Regions from separate parts of the Thermanaerothrix solaris genome, predicted to be linked through region 2. Evidence: a T-box and tRNA genes for the amino acid it is inferred to sense, from the RefSeq annotation. Region 2 holds a T-box; the other holds one or more tRNA genes.
The links. The T-box of region 2 lies ahead of ileS (isoleucine--tRNA ligase). A T-box ahead of a tRNA ligase gene usually reads a tRNA of that ligase, here a tRNA-Ile.

Region 1 (4,427 bases), 350 kb from region 2:
AGTGGCGAACGGGTGAGTAACGCGTAGGTGACCTACCCCGAAGAGGGGGATAACAGCTCGAAAGGGCTGCTAATACCCCATGTGGTTCTGTGGATTAGAGGCCGCAGAACTAAAGGCGCAAGCCGCTTCGGGATGGGCCTGCGTCCCATCAGCTAGTTGGTAGGGTAACGGCCTACCAAGGCGATGACGGGTAGGGGGCCTGAGAGGGTGGCCCCCCACACTGGCACTGAAACACGGGCCAGACACCTACGGGTGGCAGCAGTAGGGAATATTGGGCAATGGGCGAAAGCCTGACCCAGCGACGCCGCGTGCGCGATGAAGGCCTTCGGGTTGTAAAGCGCTTTTGGAGGGGATGAGGAAGGACAGTACCCTCCGAATAAGCCTCGGCTAACTACGTGCCAGCAGCCGCGGTAAAACGTAGGAGGCGAGCGTTATCCGGATTTACTGGGCGTAAAGCGCGTGTAGGCGGTCCGGCAAGTTGGATGTGAAATCTCCCGGCTCAACCGGGAGAGGTCGTTCAATACTGCTGGACTAGAGAGCAGTAGAGGGGGGTGGAATTCCGGGTGTAGCGGTGAAATGCGTAGATATCCGGAGGAACACCAGTGGCGAAGGCGGCCCCCTGGACTGTCTCTGACGCTCAGACGCGAAAGCTAGGGGAGCAAACGGGATTAGAGACCCCGGTAGTCCTAGCCGTAAACGATGTGGACTTGGCGTTGGTGGGTTAAAATCCATCAGTGCCGAAGCTAACGCGATAAGTCCACCGCCTGAGGACTACGGCCGCAAGGCTAAAACTCAAAGGAATTGACGGGACCCCGCACAAGCAGCGGAGCGTGTGGTTTAATTCGATGCAACACGAAGAACCTTACCAGGGCTTGACATGCAGGTGGTAGGGAGCCGAAAGGTGACCGACCCTTCGGGGAGCCTGCACAGGTGCTGCATGGCTGTCGTCAGCTCGTGTCGTGAGATGTTCGGTTAAGTCCGCCAACGAGCGCAACCCTCGCCGTGTGTTACATGTGTCACACGGGACCGCCGGCCTTAAGCCGGAGGAAGGTGAGGATGACGTCAAGTCAGCATGGCCTTTATGTCCTGGGCTACACACACGCTACAATGGTCGGTACAATGGGTCGCGAAGCCGCGAGGCGGAGCCAATCCCCCAAAGCCGGCCTCAGTTCAGATTGCAGGCTGCAACCCGCCTGCATGAAGACGGAGTTGCTAGTAACCGCAGGTCAGCCATACTGCGGTGAATACGTTCCCGGGGTTTGTACACACCGCCCGTCACGTCATGGGAGCTGGCAACACCTGAAGCCGGTAGCCTAACCCGCAAGGGAGGGCGCCGTCGAAGGTGGGGCTGGTGACTGGGACGAAGTCGTAACAAGGTAGGTGTACCGGAAGGTGCGCCTGGATCACCTCCTTTCTAGGGAGCGCTGAGCAACCCTCTGCGGAGGGACGCTCAACTTGCGCAAACTGTGATCCTTCAAATCCTCGCAGCGGTGGCGAGGTCGGGTCGCAGGGTGAACTTCCTATCACTTCTCAGTTGTTAAGGTGCGGGCGGCACCGGATGGGCCTTTAGCTCAGCTGGTTAGAGCGCGCCTCTGATAAGGGCGAGGTCTCAGGTTCGACTCCTGAAAGGCCCACTGCCCCGAACACGGGGATGTAGCTTAGTTGGGAGAGCGCCGCCTTTGCACGGCGGAGGTCAGGGGTTCGAATCCCCTCATCTCCACTGAGTTACACGGAGGAAGCCGGAAACGGCAGAGGTAAAAGAAGGACGAGGTTGACGGAGTACGTGAATCGAAGTAGTCTGGTGATCTGAACCGTAAGGCAAACCGCAAGGGTGTAAGATGACGACCCGGCGGTGAGCCGGGTCGCCGCGTGAAAATTAACAAGTTAGGGTTGTGCAGGTTGGCTTGTGCTGAGTGGTTCTGACCGCAGGGTGAGGGGCACTGAGCGCCAGCCAACGGCGCCCGATCGTCAGATCGGAGCAGCACCTTAAAAAGTGAATAGTGTGATGTAGGCCAAACAACGTAAGGCCCAATTTCGACGGGACAAAAAACAAAGAGTCCTGGGTTCTCCGTATCACGTACGGAAGCTACTAAGGGCTTACGGTGGATGCCTAGGCGCCAAGTGCCGATGAAGGACGTGGGTCACTGCGATAAGCCTCGGGGAGCCGTGAACAGGCGTTGATCCGGGGATCTCCGAATGGGGAAACCCGCCAGTGGTGAACCACTGGCATCGCCCGCTGAACCCATAGGCGGAGCGAGGGGAACCTGGGGAACTGAAACATCTAAGTACCCAGAGGAAAAGAAATTATTCCCTGAGTAGTGGCGAGCGAAAGGGGAACAGCCCAAACCATCCCGGCTTGCCGGGGTGGGGTTGTAGGGCCTGGCACATGGGAGTGACAAAGCAATTTGCTAGCAGAAAGGTGTGGGAAAGCCTGCCAGAGAGGGTAATAGCCCCGTATGCGAAAGCGAATTGCCTCCCGCCAGGACCCTGAGTACCGCCGGGCACGCTAATCCGGCGGGAAGCTGGGGGGTCCACCCTCCAAGGCTAAATACACTTGGCGACCGATAGTGAACAAGTACCGTGAGGGAAAGGTGAAAAGTACCCCGGCGAGGGGAGTGAAATAGAACCTGAAACCGTAAGCCTACAAGCAGTTGGAGGGCTAATAGCGGGTCGGTGCTCCGGCGAAAGCCGGGTGCGCGCCGCTAGGCCTGACAGCGTGCCTCTTGGAGAATGAGCCTGCGAGTTAATCTCTGTGGCGAGGCTAAGGGAGTGACACCCGGAGCCGTAGCGAAAGCGAGTCTGAATAGGGCGCTGAGTCGCAGGGATTAGACCCGAAACCGGGTGAGCTACCCATGGCCAGGGTGAAACGAGCTTAACCGCTCGTGGAGGCCCGAACCCACTAACGTTGCAAAGTTAGGGGATGAGCTGTGGGTAGGGGTGATATGCCAAACGAACCCGGAGATAGCTGGTTCTCCCCGAAATAGCTTTAGGGCTAGCGCCACGCGTTCAGTAGCGGAGGTAGAGCACTGAATGGGCTAGGGGGCTTATTGCTTACCGAACCCAATCAAACTCCGAATGCCGCTACTCCATAGCGTGGCAGTCGGACTGCGGGTGATGAGATTCGTGGTCGAGAGGGAAACAGCCCAGACCATCGGCTAAGGTCCCAAAATTCAGGCTAAGTGGGAAACGATGTGGGGTTACTGAAACAACCAGGAGGTTGGCTTAGAAGCAGCCATCCTTTAAAGAGTGCGTAATAGCTCACTGGTCTAGTGACCCTGCGCGGAAAACTCAACGGGGCTAAGCCTGATACCGAAGCCATGGGTCCCAGCCTAGGCTGGGGCGGTAGGGGAGCGTTCTACACGCGGGGAAGGTCGACCGGAAGGACGGCTGGAGCGTGTAGAAGTGAGAATGCAGGCATGAGTAGCGTAAAACACGTGAGAACCGTGTTCGCCGTATGTCTAAGGTTTCCGACGCCAGGTCAATCCGCGTCGGGTTAGTCGGGCCCTTAGCCGAGGCCGAAAGGCGTAGGTGATGGACATCCGGTCAACATTCCGGAACCACCCGAGAGGAGCGATGGAGGGACGCAGCGAGGTAGGCCAGCCTGCGATTGGTCGTGCAGGTGCATGGTGTGTCAGGCGATGAGGCCGGTAGGCAAATCCGCCGGCTGAGCTGAGACACCATGGCGGGCCGTAAGGCGAAGTGAGCTGAGCCTTGCTGCCAAGAAAAGCTTCTAAGCGTTGAATCTCGGGTGCCCGTACCGCAAACCGACACTGGTAGACGGGTAGAGTATACCCAGGCGAACGGGAGAACCCTCGTTAAGGAACTAGGCAAATTGGCCCCGTAACTTCGGGAGAAGGGGTGCCCCTTGGCGTGAGCCTAAACCGCGTAGCGCCGGGGGGTCGCAGTGAAATGGCCCTAGCGACTGGTTACCAAAACCACAGGTCTCTGCTAAGCCGTAAGGCGATGTATAGGGGCTGACGCCTGCCCAGTGCCGGAAGGTTAAGGGGAGGGGTTAGCGCAAGCGAAGCTCCGAACCGAAGCCCCGGTGAACGGCGGCCGTAACTCTAACGGTCCTAAGGTAGCGAAATTCCTTGTCGGGTAAGTTCCGACCCGCACGAATGGCGTAACGACTAGGGCACTGTCTCAACGAGGGACCCGGCGAAATTGAAATGGCTGTGAAGATGCGGCCTACCCGCAGCAGGACAAAAAGACCCCGTGGAGCTTTACTGCAGCTTGGCATTGAGTTTGGGCATGGTCTGTGTAGGATAGGTGGGAGGCTGAGAAGCTGGGGCGCCAGCCTCGGTGGAGCCGCCGGTGAAATACCACCCTGATCATGTTTAGACCCTAACCCCACGCCGTTAACCGGGTGGGGGACCGTGCCAGGTGGGCAGTTTGACTGGGGCGGTCGCCTCCTAAAAGGTAACGGA
Region 2 (4,427 bases):
GTTTTGGTAAAGCGCCTCGGCCAGGAAGGGCATGGTGGGTGCCAGCAATTTGCTCAGCGTGACCAGTGCCTCGTAGAGAGTGGCGTAGGCGGCGCGTTTGTCGGCATCCGATTCGCTCTTCCAGAAGCGCCGCCGTGAACGACGCAGATACCAATTGGAAAGTTGATCCACAAAGGTCTCAATGGGGCGGGTTGCGTCTAACACATCGTAATGTTCTAACGCGTCGGTGACATCTCGTACCAGCGCATGCAATGATGAGCGTAGCCAGCGATCCAAGGGGGTATATTCAGGTTCCTCATCTGAGGGTTGCCACTTATCCAGATTGGCGTATGTCACGAAGAAGGCATAGGTGTTCCACAAGGTGAGCACAAAATTGCGCAGCACCTCGGCCACCAAATCACTTGAGAAACGACGTTCCTGGCCGGGCGGGCTGGCGGTGTAGAGGTACCAACGCATGGCATCAGCACCGGTGCGATTGATCACGTCCCAGGGGTCTACTACGTTTCCGCGTGACTTGGACATCTTTTGCCCTTGAGCGTCCAAGATCAACCCGAGGCAGATCACATTCTTGTAAGCAACTTCATTGAATAGCAGCGTGCTGATGGCGTGGAGGGAGTAGAACCAACCGCGCGTTTGGTCAACAGCCTCGCAGATGTAGTCCGCCGGGAATTGGCGTTTGAACATCTCTTGGTTCTCAAAGGGATAATGCCATTGGGCAACCGGCATCGCTCCCGAATCAAACCAGACATCAATCAACTCCGGGACGCGGGTCATGGTGCCACCGCAATCCGGGCATTTCCAGCGGATTTCATCCACATGAGGGCGGTGCAGGTCGAGCCCTGAGAGGTCTCGCCCGGCTTTTTGCGAGAGTTCGGCGACTGATCCGATGCACTCCTGATGGTGACACTGCTGGCATTCCCAGATGGGCAGAGGCGTGCCCCAATAGCGCTCGCGCCCTAAAGCCCAATCAATGTTATTAGCCAGCCAATTGCCAAAACGCCCATATTTAATGTGTTCAGGATACCAGTTAATTTTCTCGTTCAGAGCAACCATTTGCTCTTTGAACTGGCTGGTGCGGATGTACCAGGTGGGGCGAGCATAATACAGCAAGGGGGTAGAACAACGCCAGCAGAAGGGGTAGGTATGCGTGTAGGTTTCGGCGCGTAACAATAGCCCACGGCGGCGTAAGTCCTCGGTAATTTCGGGGTCGGCATCTTTGACGAATTTACCGGCCCATGGGCGCACTTCGGGGATGAAAGCACCTTCTTCATTGACGGTCATCAGGATAGGCAAGTCGTATTCCAGCGCTGCGCTCATATCCTCTGCGCCAAAGGCAGGTGCCATATGCACGAGGCCGGTGCCCTCTTCGGTGGTTACGAAATCACCCAAAACGACGTAATGGGCGGGTTTATCCACCGGCAGGAAGGTGAACAACGGGTGATAGCGTTTACCCTTCAACTGGCGCCCTTTCATTTTGGCAATCACGGTAATCGGCTCATCTCCGAAGACGCGTGAAACCAGCGGTTCGGCCAGGATCAGGCGTTCTTTCCCGTTTTCTGGAGTTTTGCGTTCAATGACCACGTAGTCTACGTCCGGGTGAGCGGCTACAGCTACGTTGGCGGGCAGTGTCCAGGGCGTGGTTGTCCAGATCAACAAGGACGTCCCGGGTTCGTCCACCAGAGGTAAGCGCACATAAACCGAGGGATCGGTGGCTTCATCGTAACCGAGAGCAACCTCATGATCCGAAAGCGGCGTGCCACAGCGCGGGCAATAGGGGACAACCTTGAAACCCTGATAGAGTAGATTGCGTTCCCAGAAGTTTTTCAGAATCCACCACACCGATTCGATGTAATCGTTGGTGTAGGTGATGTATGCAGTGTCCAGGTCAACCCAAAAGGCGATACGTTCGGTGAGTTTCTCCCACTCGCGAATGTAGGTGAAGGCTGATTTGCGGCAGAGTTCATTGAAGCGGGCAATCCCATAGGCTTCAATTTCCCGCTTGGTGTTAAACCCCAGTTGTTTTTCCACTTCAATCTCGACCGGGAGCCCATGAGTGTCCCATCCTCCGCGGCGAATGACGTGAAAGCCGCGCATGGTTTTATAGCGGGGAAAGACATCCTTGAACGCGCGTGCCAGGACGTGATGTACGCCAGGCTTGCCATTGGCAGTGGGGGGTCCTTCGTAGAAAACATATTCCGGCTGGCCTTCTCGTTGGCGCAGGGTTTCGTGGAAAATATCATGCGTTTTCCAAAAACGTAGGATGGACTCCTCAAGCGCGACGATATCGAGTTTCGGTGAGATGGGTCGGAACATACGCTACTCCTCTAATCACCTTGGGTTTGATCTCTCCGAAAATGAGATGATATCTAAATAAAAACCCTCTCTCCACTTCAGGGACGAGAGGGGGTTCTCGCGGTACCACCCTGATTCCTGCCCACAGGCAGGCACTCTGCCAGGTACGCCCGGTTTACCCGTTGATACCTGCGCCCTGGGTAACGGCTGGCGAGGCCGGCGCCCCTACTGGCGAACCCTCTGGTCCGCGTTCAGTTTGCAGCTCCGGAAGGATTTTCGGCTCACCGATCTGCCCCGGCTCACACTCTCCCGGGTTCGCTGACAGCCTCGCATGAGCCTACTCGTTTCCATCATCGCTTTTCAGATGCGCCAATTATGCCACGAAGTGGGCAAAAAATCAACCGCCCGCGTTCTATCAAATAAAATGTTACCGAGATATGATCGTTCACTCAAAAGAAAATGTTACCGGAGTGAACGAGATGGCCGAAACCGATCCAATGACCGTAGATGAGCGTCGCAAGTACTTACACAAGATACGGCTGCGGTACTGGCGGGCGGAAGGGCGCAAAGAGCGCAGCCGTCTGCTGGATGAAGCCCAGGCCGTGACCGGGCTGCACCGCAAATCGCTGATCCGTTTGCTGAATGGGGAGCTAGGACGCAAGCGGCGTAAGCGGGAGCGCGGCAAGAGGTATGGGCCGGAGGTAGATGCGGCGATTGCGGTGATCGCTCGCAGTCTGGATTATCCCTGTGCCGAACGTCTGCAACCGAACCTGGTCTGGATGGCCAGGCACTTGCAAGCGCACGGTGAATTGCTCCTGAGCGAGACAACGCTGGAATTGCTGGGAAAGATCAGCATTTCCAGTGTGCGGCGGCGCTTGCCGGCTTCGCAACGGGCTGCCCAGCGCCTGGCGCATCGGGTGGGACGCCCGGCCCCGACTTCCAGCGTGAGGTCGTTCATCCCGATGCGGCGCATTGCCTGGGAGGAACGTCAGCCCGGGCACCTGGAAGTCGACCTGGTGCACCACTGCGGCTTAAGCTCCCAGGGACAATACGTCCACACCCTGCAACTGGTGGACGTGGCCAGTGGCTGGAGTGAGTGTGTGGCAGTGCTGGGACGCTCCTGGCTGGTCATGCAAGACGGCTTTGAGCGCATTCGCCAGCGTTTACCCTTCGCAATCCGCGAATTGCACCCGGATAACGGCAGCGAGTTCCTGAACGCCCATCTCCTGCGTTACTGGAAGGACAAAGTGAAAGCAGACGTTTCGCGCAGCCGTCCCTTTCACAAGAACGACAATCGCTTTGTGGAAGAAAACAACTTCTCGCTGGTGCGCGCCTATGTCGGCTATGGTCGGCTGGACACGGTGGAACAGACCCATTTGCTCAACCAACTCTATGACAAACTCTGGCTATACCATAACTTCTTCCAGCCCGTCCTGCGCCTGCAAGAAAAACGTATCCGCTCCGAACAGACGCCTGCCAAAGTCAAACGCATGTACGCCCCTGCCATCCCGCCTCTCGAACGGCTCATCCAGGCCGGTGCACTCTCCCCGGAGAAACAGGCGGCCTGCCTGGCCCTGCGTGAGCAAACCAATCCCATGCGCTTGCGTGAAGAGATCCAGGCGCTGGTTGACCGCCTCGCCCACCTGCCCTGTGCTCCAGAGGGTCAGGTGGAGGATGTCCGCCTGACCTTACAACAGCCAGAGCATTCACATGTCTGATCGGCTGGTCGTTGGCTATCAGCGCTTGTGTGGCACCCCCGAAGGCCAACTGGCCAGATTGTTCTTTGACATTCAGCTTTTCCATCCCACCTTCCCTGAAAGGAGTGGCCGCTTGGGTAACATTATCTTTTGGCAGAACAATAGCCGTTCGGTAACATTATCTTTTGGCTTGACACGCCGCCGACAGGGTTTCGGGGTGAGGGGATCAAAGTATAATCAAAAAGAACCATGCTCCACATCCCTTTTATTTTTCGTATAGATATAAGTTTCTATGAGGAAGTGAGGCTGATCTCATGAGGATTCTGATTATTGGCGGTAGTGGTTTTATCGGGCGGGCGTTGATCGGGCGCTTGCTGGAAATGGGGCACGAGGTCAGTGTTTTGAGCCGCCGTCCTCAGGCGGTGCGCTTGCCGTCTG

Region 1: it encodes a tRNA-Ile, which carries the amino acid that the T-box ahead of ileS (isoleucine--tRNA ligase) is inferred to sense. The anticodon was not compared.

What each region holds. Positions count from the first base shown of each region.
Region 1 covers NZ_JAUHMF010000002.1:604,445-608,871, forward strand. Annotated here, with positions in the region: rRNA gene QYE77_RS11005 (16S ribosomal RNA) at 1-1,414, shown strand, start outside; tRNA gene QYE77_RS11010 (tRNA-Ile) at 1,561-1,634, shown strand; tRNA gene QYE77_RS11015 (tRNA-Ala) at 1,648-1,720, shown strand; rRNA gene QYE77_RS11020 (23S ribosomal RNA) at 2,080-4,427, shown strand, end outside.
Region 2 covers NZ_JAUHMF010000002.1:950,977-955,403, forward strand. Annotated here, with positions in the region: gene ileS (isoleucine--tRNA ligase) at 1-2,313, opposite strand, end outside; T-box leader at 2,390-2,655, opposite strand; gene QYE77_RS12650 (hypothetical protein) at 2,730-4,010, shown strand; gene QYE77_RS12655 (TIGR01777 family oxidoreductase) at 4,304-4,427, shown strand, end outside.